2 regions of the Shewanella halotolerans genome follow, and region 1 is predicted to be linked to the other one. Evidence: predicted binding sites of a transcription regulator. Region 1 holds the regulator's gene; the other holds the start of a gene.
What was found. The regulator LexA, encoded in region 1, represses DNA repair genes until DNA is damaged. The targets are predictions, from matches to a motif close to TACTGTATNNNNATACAGTA.
Positions count from the first base shown of each region.

Region 2: the regulator LexA is predicted to act here: its motif matches at 2,614-2,633, upstream of recG (ATP-dependent DNA helicase RecG).

Region 1 covers NZ_CP080417.1:132,978-140,021, forward strand. Annotated here, with positions in the region: gene ctaD (cytochrome c oxidase subunit I) at 1-1,173, opposite strand, end outside; gene coxB (cytochrome c oxidase subunit II) at 1,183-2,748, opposite strand; gene K0H81_RS00625 (cell division inhibitor SulA) at 3,147-3,656, opposite strand; gene lexA (transcriptional repressor LexA) at 3,653-4,270, opposite strand; gene yrfG (GMP/IMP nucleotidase) at 4,389-5,063, opposite strand; gene nudE (ADP compounds hydrolase NudE) at 5,161-5,706, shown strand; gene cysQ (3'(2'),5'-bisphosphate nucleotidase CysQ) at 5,760-6,572, shown strand; gene K0H81_RS00650 (GNAT family N-acetyltransferase) at 6,565-7,020, shown strand.
Region 2 covers NZ_CP080417.1:4,238,651-4,245,694, reverse strand. Annotated here, with positions in the region: gene K0H81_RS18340 (DUF3014 domain-containing protein) at 1-360, opposite strand, end outside; gene recG (ATP-dependent DNA helicase RecG) at 487-2,562, opposite strand; gene K0H81_RS18330 (response regulator transcription factor) at 2,720-3,316, opposite strand; gene K0H81_RS18325 (sensor histidine kinase) at 3,324-4,415, opposite strand; gene K0H81_RS18320 (tetratricopeptide repeat protein) at 4,516-5,181, opposite strand; gene K0H81_RS18315 (calcium/sodium antiporter) at 5,353-6,285, opposite strand; gene K0H81_RS18310 (AMP-binding protein) at 6,463-7,044, opposite strand, start outside.

The sequences.
Region 1 (7,044 bases):
GTGATACTGGAAGTCCACCGGCGTGATGGCCAGCATCAGACCGGAGAAGCCGCCTATGGTGAAGAGTATGATAAAGGCCAGTGCAAACAGCATGGGCGTCTCGAAGGTGAGCGAGCCGCGCCAGAGAGTGGCGACCCAGTTAAATACCTTCACCCCGGTCGGCACGGCGATCAACATGGTGCAGTACATGAAGAAGAGCTCGGCGAACACAGGCATACCTGTGGTAAACATGTGGTGCGCCCAGACCAGGAAGGAGAGGATCGCGATACTGGCGGTGGCATACACCATGGAGGAGTAGCCGAACAGCTTCTTGCGGCTGAAGGCCGGTACTATGGCGGAGATGATGCCGAAGGACGGCAAGATCATGATGTAGACCTCGGGATGGCCGAAGAACCAGAAGATATGCTGGAACATCACAGGGTCACCACCACCGGCGGCGTCGAAGAAGCTGGTGCCGAAGAACTTGTCGGTCAGTACCATGGTCACTGTACCGGCGAGTACCGGCATCACGGCGATCAACAAGAAGGCGGTGATCAGCCAGGTCCAGACGAACAGTGGCAGCTTCATCCAGCTCATGCCCGGAGCGCGCATGTTGACTATGGTCACGATCACGTTGATGGCACCCATGATGGAGCTGATACCCATGATGTGCACCGAGAAGACAAACAGCGCCGTGCTATCCGGGCTATAGGCCGTCGACAGCGGGGCGTAGAAGGTCCAACCAAAGTTAGGCCCGCCGCCCTCCATAAACAGCGAGCTGAGCAGGATCGCAAAGGCGAAGGGCAAGATCCAGAAACTCCAGTTGTTCATCCGCGGCAGGGCCATATCCGGCGCGCCTATCATCATAGGGATTAGCCAGTTGGCGAGGCCGGTAAAGGCTGGCATCACGGCGCCAAACACCATGATGAGGCCGTGAACTGTGGTCATCTGGTTGAAGAAGTTGGGCTCCACCAGTTGCAGACCCGGCTGGAACAGCTCGGCGCGGATCACCATGGCCATGGCGCCGCCGGTTAAGAACATGATGAAACTGAACCAGAGATACAGGGTGCCTATGTCTTTATGGTTGGTGGTAAACAGCCAACGCTTTATGCCCGTCGGGTGCTCCTCGTGGTGGGTCGAATGTTCGCCAATATGAGTGGCATCCATATCTGCTTCACGCGTTATTGCATTCATAATGCCTCCCTATTGACCCTGTTGATTGACGTCTGTTGCCTGAACCATGTCGCCTGTGTTGTTACCCCAGGCGTTGCGCTCATAGGTGATCACCGAGGCGAGTTCCTGTGGCGTTAACTGGCTGGCGAAGGCCTGCATGGCGGTGCCAGGCTTACCGTGAAGCACTATGTCTAGGTGATTCTCAACTGGCCCTGTGGCGATGGCGCTGCCTTTGAGTGCCGGGAAGGCGCCGGGTAATCCCATGCCTGTGGCCTGATGACAGGCGGCGCAGTGGCCGAGATAAACCTGCTCTCCCTTGGCCATCAGCTCATCCATGGTCAGATCGTCTAACACAGGTGCTTGAGATTCCTCGGCGACGGAGTTTGCTGCCGCACTGGATTCGGCCGTCGGGGTAGGTATAGATTGAACCGCTTCGGCAGCTGCATCTGCTCCTGTGTTAGCGCCGCTCGATGCGCCTGAGTTTGCCTGGTTGACATCGGCTGCCTGCACCGTATCGCCCGTGTCGTTACCCCAGGCATTACGCTCGAAGGTGACCACTGCGGCTATTTCTGTAGCGGTGAGCTGCTGGGCGAAGGCCTGCATCGCTGTGCCGGAGCGGCCATGTAGCACCACATCCAGGTGATCGGCGACAGGGCCCTTGATGATTGGGCTGCCTATGAGTGACGGGAAGACGCCAGGTAAACCGGCACCATTTGGCTGGTGGCAGGCGGCGCAGCGCGCCATATAGACCTGTTCGCCCTGAGTCATCAGCTCTTCTTTCGACAGGGTCTTCGACAAGGCTGCCTGCGCCTCGGCGGCGGCAGCGCTGGCCTGTGCCTCCTGCTCGACAATCCAGTTGTCGAAATCGGCTTCGGAAAGTACTTGCACCACGATTGGCATGAAGCCGTGATCCTTGCCGCAAAGTTCGGCGCACTGGCCACGGTAGATGCCTGGCTTGTCGATGCGGGTCCAGGCCTCGTTGATGAAGCCTGGGTTAGCGTCTTTCTTCACCGCGAAGGCCGGTACCCACCAGGAGTGGATCACATCCTCCGAGGTCATCAGGAAGCGGATCTTACGATTGACCGGCAGCACCAGTGGCTTGTCGACCTCCAGCAGATAGTGTTCGCCTTTGGTCTCCTTACCTTCTATCTGTTCTCTGGGGGTCGCCAGTAGGCTGTAGTAGCTGATGTCTTGGTCAAAATAGCTGTAGTGCCATTTCCATTGGGAACCTGTGATCTTGATGGTGAGATCGGCATTGCTGGGATCTTCCATGGCGATGAGGGTCTTGGTGGCCGGGATGGCCATGAGGATCAAGATGACAAAGGGAACGAGCGTCCAAGCGATCTCTACCTTAGTGCTCTCATGAAAGTTTGCCGCGACGGCACCCTTGGAGCGCCTATGGTTGATGATGGCGTAGATCATCACCCCAAAGACGACTAGGCCTATGGCACAGCAGATATAGAGAATCGTCATATGAAGGCTAAACACCTTATTGCTGATCTCTGTGACCCCTGATGTCATGTTCAGGGGCATATCTGCTGCGAGTATGGTGGGCGTAAATAGCAACGCCAGCAAACAACACAACACTTGCTTCACTAGACTTCTCCTCTGTCAATTGCGAAGGCAACTACAAAGAAGAGCCACACAGTATGTCTCGGCTCTATGCAAACTCTTCAGTTCCCAAAAAAGCAACGATGACTTCAAAGTGCGTCGGTGGTGAATCTCTTGTTCTGCTGGTGGTGACCACGCTTGCACTTACGGCTGAATATATCAGACCAATTTCAGCTTCCGTAGGCGAGGTAGTACAGGTTCATTTTCGCCGCTCAAGCCGACAACCAAATTGTGCGATATAACAAATAATCGTTGATATCTCTTACTAACTTAATGGCTGTTTAAATATTGATCAAGATCACTTTTATTTTATTTTTCTAAACAAAACAGACACAAAAACGCCCCTGGCGGGGCGTCTGTATGGAAAGGTAAAGCGCGGAATATCAATGCAGCGAACTGAACAGACTCAAGGTCTGGCCGCCGAGATCCTCTTGGGGAAAAGGGTTGGCAGGTAAGTGACCATTCGCATCTTCGATTACCACCCCCAGGGCGCGGGTATTCTTGGCAACTATCTGTAGGCGACGACTGTCACGGGCATCCAGGGTTTGTGCCCAGCAGATCACCGCACTGGATGTACCACTTGTGAGGGCTTTTTCCATCGCCCACAGGGTTTCGACCTCATCCTTGGTGTGTACCAAGAGGATGCGATCCATACGCACACCGCCGTCGGCCAGCATCTGCTTGTAGCCTATATTAGGTGGGCTGATTAACACCACCCATTGTCCCTGCTGACTGAGTCGAGCCAGTTCCGGGGTGAGGGCCTGCAGCTCCTGCTTGCCCTGGGTCGAACTTGCCGTAGTCGAGATAGTGTTGCCATCGCCGCGCTTTAGTGAGCTGTCGAGATCGACCCACAGTCCTGGATGGCGTGGCGCCATGCCCATTAGGTTGTTCATTGCCAGTCTCCATTTCGAATAACGCCGACGGCCAGGCCTTCGATGCTCAGGCTCTGGGTGGTGAGGTCCACCACGATAGGGGAATACTCTTCATTTTCGGCATGCAGATAGACGGTACTGCCACGTTTCTCGAAGCGTTTAACCGTTACATCATCTTCCACGCGGGCCACGACTATCTGGCCGTTTCTTGCCTGTTCGACCTTATGTACCGCCAGTAGGTCGCCCTCGAGAATACCTATATCTTTCATACTGTCACCCCTGACGCGCAGCAGAAAGTCGGCGCTGGGGCGGAACATGCTAGGGTCAACCTGATAGTGTTGTTCCACATGCTCTTGGGCCAGGATAGGCTCACCTGCGGCCACCTGACCTATGAGGGGCAGGCCGAGATCTTCAGGCTCTTCCTCTTGGGTCAGCTTGATGCCACGTGAGGTGCCGGGCATGATCTCGATGCAGCCTTTCTTGGCCAGGGCCTTGAGGTGTTCCTCGGCGGCGTTGGCGCTCTTAAAGCCTAATCGACGCGCAATCTCGGCACGGGTAGGCGGCATGCCCGTGTCGGCTATATTGCGTTTTATCAGATCTAAAATCTCGGCTTGTCTTGGGGTTAAGGGTCTCATGATTAATCCTGTCTTTCCATACAGTACCTGTCAGTATATACAGTATTTTATACAGTGCAAGTATTAACCAGATTTTCTCCCAATCCCATCAAGCGATTAGCGCCTAAAGTGTGATTGATTAGCCGAGATGCGTCTGTTCAAGTGAGAGCAGTAGATGATGGTAATCGTCGATGGCGGGGAAGTCGGCAAACTGCTTGTGAGGCTTCTGGCTGTCGGGATTCTTGATCCCCAGCTGGTAGCCAACGCCGGCCTGCTTGGCCGCCTGCAGTATGGGCTCGCTGTCGTCGATAAACAGGCAACGGCTGGGATCCAGGGAAAACTGACTAAACAGGTGACGCCAAAATTGTGGGTGTTCCTTGGGATAGCCGGTTGCGTGACTCGAGAGCATCTCATCGAGTCCGTTAGCCAGCTCTGTATGCTCGAGTTTCAGTGCCAGACTGTGTGGGTGGGCGTTGGTGACCAAGATGCGCCGCTTGCTGTGTCTGGCCAGTGCGGTGAGAAAGGGCATGCTGTCCTGACGCAGCTGGATCCGGTCGACCAGAGTGTGGTGCAAAGCCAGAATGTCCAGACCCAGCTCCTGTTGCCAATATTCCAGGCAATACCACTCCAGGGTGCCGAAGACCTTAGCATAGGCTGTCTCCACTAGTTGCTGAGCCTCGACCTTAGGGATCTGCCTTTGTTCACACAAGGCTTGAGGTACCAGACTGAGCCAGAAATGGTTGTCGAAATGCAGATCCAGCAGGGTGCCGTCCATATCCAGCAGTACGGTATCTATCTTATTCCAGGGAAACATAAATCGAGTAAAAAAATTCCTTGGTTTGAGTTGTGGATTAGGCCCATCATAGTAAGATTGAGTGGTTAAGCAAACGCCATTTTTATCAGGAAGTTTCATGCCGGACAAAAAGCCGCAGATCCTACATGCCGAAGTTGTTGCCCAGAGCCGTCTGTTTCAGATAGAGCAGGTGCATTTAAAATTTTCGAACCAGGTTGAGCGTCAGTATGAGCGCATGAAGGGCAACGCCCGCGGCGCCGTGATGGTTGTGCCTGTGCATGGCGAGGAGTTACTGCTGGGGCGCGAATATGCGGCGGGCACCCACAGCTATGAGCTGGGCTTTCCCAAGGGCCTGGTGGATCCCGGCGAGACTCATGCCGAGGCGGCCAACCGTGAACTCCAGGAAGAGATAGGTTTTGGCGCCCGTAAGCTGACCCATCTGATGGAGTTGAGCCTGGCGCCTGGCTACTTTGCCAGTAAGATGCAGATCTTCGTCGCCGAAGATCTGTATGAGAGTCGATTAGAGGGTGACGAACCTGAACCCATAGAGGTGGTACGCTGGCCATTGAGCCAGTGGTCTGAGCTGTTATTAGAAGATGATTTTTCCGAATCTCGAAGCGTTAGCGCCTTGTTTTTGGCACAGAAACATCTAAAACTAAAGTAGTTAATTCAAATTTTCATATTAGGCATTGCCAGATGTAGGCTGTTGGAGTTGTGATGAAGCCAGAAGAGTATGTTGAGCAGGCGATTTCGATTGCCATCGAGGCGGGAGAGGCCATTAAAGGGATCTACCTCGAGGGCAGTTTTGACAAAGAGGTGAAATCCGACAATACCCCGGTAACCTCAGCCGATATCGCGGCCCATAAGATCATCTCTTCCCAGCTAAGCAGCCTTACCCCTGAGATCCCCGTCCTCTCAGAAGAAGCGGCCGACATTCCCTTTTCCCAGCGCGCCGACTGGCAGCGTTACTGGTTGGTTGACCCTCTCGATGGCACGGGTGAGTTTATCGCCGGTAGCGGCGACTTCTCGGTGATCATCGCCCTGGTCGAGCACAACCGCCCCATCATGGGAATCGTCTATGTGCCCATGACGGGTGTGGTCTACTATGCCGTGGCAGGCCTGGGGGCCTATAAGCGTAGCAGCAAGGGCGAGGTGCGTATCGCCAGCAAACAGCTGACCAAAGACGATGAGCCCTGCCTTCGTCTGGCGGTGAGCCGTCGCCAGGATCCTCAATCTGTGTTGAAGCTCTTCAATCATCCTAAGCACTGTGAGCTCGTTGTGCTGGGCGGTGCGGCGTTAAAGAGCTGCCTGGTGGCAGAGGGCCGCGCCGACTGCTATGTGCGCATCGGCCCAACCGGCGAGTGGGATACAGGCGCGGCGCAGATCATCATCGAAGAGGCTGGCGGCCAGGTGATGGACCTCGAGCTGCAGCCGCTGAGCTACAACGAGCGCGAATCACTGGAGAACCCCAATTTCATCGTCGTGGGCTCGACTCACCTGCCATGGGATGAGCTGTTAACCGGTGAATAACCCAAGCATTATCAGTGTCGAGGCGGCTTGTAAGACTCAGCTGCCAGCGATCTATCGTCTCGAGCAGGGGCTCTTTGGCGACCATGCCTACCCGGATTTTTTCTTTCGTCAGAGCTTCGATTGCTGGCCGAGCGGGCTGCTTGTTGCCTGCGACGACACTGATCGCCTACTCGGCTACATCTTGCTGGCAAGGAGTGAACAGGCCGACTGCGCCTGGATCCTCTCTGTGGCCGTCGACGATGCCGCTCAGGGTCGGGGCATAGGCAGGCGCCTGATCACCGATGCCCTAAGTGCGCTGCCAGATAGCGTGACCCTGGTAAAACTCACGGTAGCGCCGGAGAATCCCGCTAGACACCTCTATGCCAAGCTGGGCTTTGTCGACCAGGGGCTGGAAACCGATTATTTCGGCCCGGGCGAAGACAGGATCCTCATGATACTCCAGCGATAAAATCCTACTTATTACTACCCGGTG
Region 2 (7,044 bases), 560 kb from region 1:
TATCTTCATGCCATTGGCGACTTCGACCGTCTTGTCATGAACATATTGATCGCTTTCGGCCAGTGTCGGCAGGGTCTCAACCGCCTCGGCTGGTGCTTCTTCTACCTGGGTTTCAGGCTCCGGCGCCAGGTTCTCTGGTTCAGGCAGGGCCGCATCGGTTGGCAAGGGCTGCTCGGGCTCTGGCTCAGGCAGGGTAATAGGGGCTGGCAATTCAGGCTCGGGCGCGGGTTCGTCACTGCCCAGGAAATAGTAGGCGCCGGCGGCGAGCAACACTAATATGATCACCACGGCAATGCTGAGCGCATTGATCCCGCTGCGCGCTGTCTGTGGGGCAATTCTATCTTCTTGACTGACTTGCATGAGATTTCCTTGAATTGTGGCTGGAATAAGCCCTGTGACCACAGAGGCCTCTTTCCATTCTGCAAAATTCACCGGGCTTGTCTAGGGGCGGCCAGCGAAATAAAAAATATTTAATTGTTAGTTGAGTTAGGCCTGCACGTATTGCTGGCGCTCGCCTAACCAACGCAGCACTAGGGCGTCAACGTTTTCCGGCACCTCTTGCATCACATGTTGGGCCAATTTTTGAATGTGGGGGATGAGGGCCTGATCCCGCACTAAGTCCGCTATCTTCATGTCGGCGATACCCGTCTGCTTGGTGCCTAAGACCTCACCCGGTCCGCGGATCTCCAGATCTTTCTGGGCGATCACGAAGCCGTCGTTGCTGTCCCTGAGCACTCCTAAACGTTGGGTGGCGGTATGGGAAAGCGGCGCCTTGTAGAGCAGCACGCAGTGGCTGGCCACGGCGCCACGGCCGACACGCCCCCGCAGCTGATGCAGTTGGGCCAGACCCAAGCGCTCGGGGTTTTCGATGATCATCAGGCTGGCATTGGGCACATCGACCCCCACCTCGATCACTGTGGTGGCCACCAGTAGCTGTATGGTGCCGGCCTTAAAGGCGTCCATGATCGCCTGTTTCTCAGTGGGTTTCATGCGGCCATGCACCAGGCCGATGGACAGCTCGGGCAGCAGCTGTTTAAGCTCCTCGGCCGTGTCTTCGGCGGCCTGACATTCCAGCACCTCGGATTCTTCGATCAGGGTACAGACCCAGTAGGCCTGACGCCCATCTTGCAGCGCGGCCCGGCGCACGCGATCGATCACCTCACCGCGGCGATTGTCTGAGATGGCGACCGTAGTCACCGGCGTTCGCCCCGGCGGCAACTCGTCGATGATGGAGGTATCGAGATCCGCATAGGCGGTCATCGCCAGGGTGCGGGGAATAGGGGTTGCCGTCATGATCAGCTGGTGTGGGTGGAAGCCCTGGCTGATCCCTTTCTCTCTCAGCCCCAGACGTTGATGCACCCCGAACCTGTGCTGTTCGTCTATGATGATCAGCGCCAGACGGTTGAACTCCACCTGCTCCTGAAAGATGGCGTGGGTGCCGATGACGATATGGGCCTCGCCGCTCTTAATCTGCTGCAGCGACTGCGCCCGCGCCTTGCCTTTGAGCTTACCCGCCAGCCAGCCGACCCTGAGGCCGAGTGGCTCAAACCAGGCGGCGAAGTTGTTGGCGTGCTGCTCGGCGAGCAGTTCAGTCGGTGCCATCATGGCGACCTGATAGCCGCTCTCTATGGCTTGCAGCGCCGCCAGCGCGGCCACTAGCGTCTTGCCCGAGCCCACATCGCCCTGCACCAGACGCATCATGGGATGCGTCTTGTCGAGATCTTGGGTGATATCGGCAACCACTCTCTGCTGGGCGCCGGTGGGCTTGAAGGGTAAAGATGCCAGGAAGGGATTGAGCAGCTGCCCGGTGGGCTGCATCGCGATGGCCTTATCATGATTGCTGCGTGCCCTGAGCTGTAACATGCTCAGGTTGTGGGCCAGCAGCTCCTCCTGGATCAGCCTCTGCTGCGCCGGATGTGTGCCCTGCTCCAGGGCAAAGGGGCTGACCTCGCTAGGGGGCCTGTGCAGCAGCTGCAGCGCGTCGACCAATGAGAGCTGATTGGGCCTCAGCTGAGGCGGCAATAGTTCGGTCAGGGCGCCATGGGCCAGCAGGGTCAGGGCCTGATCCGTCAAACGGATCCAGCTGGCCTGCTTGAGTCCCTCTGTGGTCGGGTAGATAGGGGTCAGGGTATCGCTGAGGCTAAAGTCGCTTTCGCCGTGGAGCATCTTGTATTCCGGGTGGATGATCTCCCGATGAAGCTTGCCCCGACGCACCTCGCCGTAGGCACGAATGCGCTCGCCCTCTTCGAGGCCGTTACGCATGGCGGCGGAGAAGTTGAAGAAGCGCAGCGTTATGGTGCCCGAGTCGTCACGTACCGTGCAGGTGAGCATACGCTTGCGGCCCTGGACGATCTGGGTCGATTGTATGACGCCCTCTATGGTGCCGTAGCTACCGGGGTAGAGGGCGGCGATGGGATAGATCTGGGTGCGGTCTTCGTAGCGTAGCGGCAGGTGAAACAGCAGATCCTGGACTGTATTGATGCCGAGTTTCTCCAGCCGCTGCGCCATCTTGGCGGCAACGCCCTTTAACTCTGTCACAGCCATGAGATCGAGTCTATCCACGCTTTGTACCCATTTGATTTAGCGTTCTATTTAACCAGAACCTGAGTCTATTACTGTAAATATATACATATACTATCAGAGTTCGGCATGAACGCAATCTCGCGTTAACCATGGCAGGTTAAAGCCTGGGGTTAAAGCCTGAGGTCATAGTCTGAGGTTACAGCCAGCCCTTTTGCTTGGCGATGCGGGCGGCGTCGATGCGATTGCTGGCATTGAGTTTGGCGATGGCCTCGGAGAGATAGTTACGCACTGTGCCTTCAGCGATGAACAGGGTGGCGGCGATCTCCGCGCTGGAGCGTCCCTCGCTGGCGAGCCTGAGCGCCCGGCGTTCCTTATCGTTGAGGGGGTCTTGTTCGCCGACGGCCATGATGGCCAGTTCGGGATCTATGATGCGCTTGCCACGGCTGACGGCGTTAATTGCCTGGATCAGTGTCTCGGAAGGTGCGTCCTTAAGTAAGAAGCCACCCACGCCCGCCTCGATGGCCCGCTTGATATAGCCTGCACGGCCAAAGGTGGTCAGGATGATGACCTTAATGGGCGCCGCTTGGTTTTGACACCATTGAGCCAGCTCCAGGCCGCTGAGGCCTGGCATCTCTATGTCGGTCAGTAGCAGGTCGAACTCCTGCTGTTTGAGCAGGCTCAGGGCCTGGTCGCCGTCACAGGCCTGGATCACCTCAAAGTCGCCCTCGAGGGTGAGGAGCGCGGCCAGCGCGCCCCTCACCATGGCTTGATCTTCGGCGAGTAGTATCTTCATCCTGTCTCTATCCCTGATTTGGTAACTCGATGATAAATTTCGGGTTTGGCTCGAGCTCAATACTGAGTGTACCCCCTAAGGGGCGCAGTCGCTCACGAATGCCGGTGAGGCCATTGCCTTCGCTGAGCTGCCTCAGCTTACCATTGTCTGTGACCGAGATCCGCAGCCCCTGAGGTGTTGCCGACAGGTCGATATTACAGCTATCGCCCTGGCTATGACGCACAACATTGTTGCACAGCTCGGTCAGGCTGAGGATCAACTGGGTCTCGATTTCCTGTGACTGTGATGGCAGCTCACCAGAGAGGGTGACGGCCATGCCCTTGTCCCTCAGCATCTGGCACAGGTGCGTCAGGGCGGCGTCTAACCCTTTGTGTTTGTAGCCTGAGACCGTTTGGCGGATCTGGCTGAGGCTTTCGCGGGCGATGGTTTCCAGTTCTGCCAGCTCGGCGCTGGCCTGGTCGGCTTGCCCCTTGGCCAATAGTTTGCGCGCCAGCTCGGCCTTGAGTGAGATAGAGGAGAGCGAGTGCCCCATGATGTCGTGCAGATCCCGGGCGATACGTTCGCGCTCTAACATGGTGGCGAGCTGGCGTATCTCCTGCTGACTCTGCCGTTGGGCGCGCTTGGCTTCGACCCGCTTACGCTCGGCCACGCCAAAGAAGCCTACGCCGGTGATCAGGGCGACGCCATAAACCGCAAAGTAGTAGTGAATACCTAGCGTCATGCTTAGCAGCGACAGGATGACGGCCAAGCCGATAAGGCTGGCGAAGGCCTTGGGCAAGGAGTAGTTAAAGCCGATAAAGAAACCGGCAAAGGTAAACAGGGACAGCGAGCCGATATTAACCGGCGTGATCAGACAGGCCAGGGCGATGATCAGCAAGATAGGCTGGTAGGCCGTTTTACTCGGGCTGCGGTGAGCCCAAAAATAGCAGTAGATAAAGGGCACCAGCACGACCAGACTCAGGACTATGTGCCAGATGGGCATAGTCTGCAAGAACAGCGGGATGAAATAGAAGCCCAAGTTGATCAGATAGACCCAGGCGAGCTTGTCTTCGGTCGCCCGCTCGATATCTAGGGTGTTTGGAATAGGGTATTTGTCCATCTTCTTTATCCTAGGTGCCACTAAGTCCATGATGTTGCGCTATGAGTGCTCTAACGCCTAGCCATCTGGCTTAGTGGCAACCGATATTGAGCCGATTACCTTAGTGGTTCTGTTTTAGCAGGAAACTTGCCCAGGCGTAATCGGCCTGTACCTGCAGGGCGGCCTGCCAATCGGCAATGGCTCCCGCCTTGTCACCGAGATTCTGCTTGGCCAAGCCGCGCCAGGTGTAGGCCTCTGCCTCTCCCCAACAGATGTTATCGCAAGGTTCTCGATATAGATCAATGGCTTTTGAGCTAAAAGCGATGGCATCTTTCATGCTGCCGCCATGATCTTTAGGGCTGGAATAGGCGGCGATCGCCTTGACCAGCGCCAGTCGGGGGCTCTGGGGGACCAAGGTTTCGGCGTCATTGAGGGCACCGGCCATCTTAGTGCTGTATTTGGCGGCCTGACTCATGTCTAAGCCTATCTGCATGCCGTAGACTGAGGCCAGTAGAGTGGCGGCCTCGCCTTGGTCGGCAATGGGCGACAGGGTCTTCTCGGCGCGGTTCAATGCTGCTTGGGCCTGGTCCTTCTGGCTGAGAATGTTGGCACTGATGGCCATGCGATAGAGGGCGTAGGCCTGCTCGTAGCCTTGGCTTTGTTCGCTCAATTGGCTCAGGCGACCGATATCCATCCGATTGGCGGCGCTGTCTATCTCGGTAATGTCATTGGCCTGGCTCAGCGGGCTGAGTAGGGCCAGGCTGGTGGCGATGATAAGTGTTTTCATTGGCTTCTCCTTAAGAACCTGTGTTGCGTAATGCCCCGTAGCGGGGTTAAGGAGAGTATCTGCCTGATGGCAATTTTTGTTCAGGCACAGATGTCACCGATAAGGGATGACATTTGTCATTCCTTATCGGCGGGAAAGCTAAATTGGTAGCGCTAAAAAGGCGGCGTTAACTTATAGGGATTGGGCGGAGAGGACTAGGTAGCTCAGGTAGACGAGGTAGCAGAGCAGCAGTAAGGCGCCTTCGCGCCGTCCCACGCGCAGGCCGCTCCAGGCTAGGGGCAGAAGCAGCAGTGCCAGCGAAACCATCACCAACATGTCCAGCTTGGGCACGCTGGCCGTGATGGGATGGATAATGGCGGTTATCCCCAGTATCCCCAATATATTAAACAGGTTAGAGCCCACCAGATTGCCGATGGCAATATCGCTCTCGCCGCGTCTGGCAGCCACCAGTGAGGTGATTAACTCAGGCATGCTGGTACCTATGGCGATGATGGTCAGGCCGATGAGCAGCTCGCTCATTCCCAGTTGTCTGGCGAGGGCCACGGCGCCGTCGACAAAGAGTATGCCGCCGCCGACTAACATGGCGATGCCAATGAGGAGTAGCACCACGGCCAACAGAGGCGCGAGCGGTTTGAGCTCCATCGACTCGGTATCGGCCTGCTGCTTATCGAACAGGTAGTTCATCCCCAGATAGGCGATCAGCATGGAGCTGAGCAGGGCACCGTCCAGCTGGCTGAGGCTACCGTCGCTGATCAGCCCCCAGAAGAGCAGGCTAGCGAACAGCATCAGGGGGATGTCGCGCTTAACCATCATAGATTGCACGCCGATGGGGCGTACCAGGGCGGTCAAGCCGAGGATCAGACCTATGTTGGCGATGTTGGAGCCGACAACATTGCCCAGGGCGATGCCTGAGTTGCCGGCCAGGGCCGACTTGAGGCTCACCGCCAGCTCGGGGGCGCTGGTGCCGAAGGCGACTATGGTGAGGCCGATGATCAGTGGGGTGACGCCGAGTTTTAGGGCCAGCGCACTGGCACCACGGACCAGGAATTCGGCGCCAAGAATAAGGATGAGCAGACCAGCGATAAGGGCTAGCGGGGTGAACATGATTGACTCTCTACAGTAGCGGGGCGCCAAGCATAGAGGCTGCACAATTTTAGGCAACAAAAATTTAGGGGGGAGCTATTAAACTTTGTTTATCTCGTCACAGATTGCCCCATAAAAAACACGCCAGATGGCGTGTTTTTAGGTCATTGTCTTAGCGATTGGGTTTACAAGCTAGGCTTAGAGCTCGTCTTCCCAACGCACCACGCCGCCGCGCTGGCCTTCGACCTTGGCGCTGAATCTCTGCTCCAGCACATGGCGCTTGATCTTCAGGGTCGGTGTCAACACGTCGTTATCTACATCCCAGGGCTCGCTCACCACTATGATGGCATCGACGGTTTCGTGCGATTCCAGGTTAGGGTTGATGCTGTCCAGGGTCGCCTTGAGTGAGGCGCGCACCTCTTCCTTGGGCTGCAAGGCTGCGCCCTCGGAGAGCTGTACCAGGGCAACCGGATGAGGCAGGCCTGAGCCTATGATGCAGATCAGCTCCACATGGGGATCCTGGGCCAGCTTACGCTCGATAGGTACTGGGGCGACATACTTGCCCTTGGCGGTCTTGAAGTTGTCTTTGACCCGGCCCGTGATGGTGACGCAGCCATCGGCGTCGATTGAGCAGAGATCGCCGGTGCGGAAATAACCATCCTCGTCGAAGCTGGCCTGGGTGACTTCCGGCTGCTTGTAGTAGCCGCTCATCAGGCCTGGGCTCTTGACCAGCAGCTCGCCGTTGTCGCCCCGCTTGACGCTACAACCTTCTACCGCGCG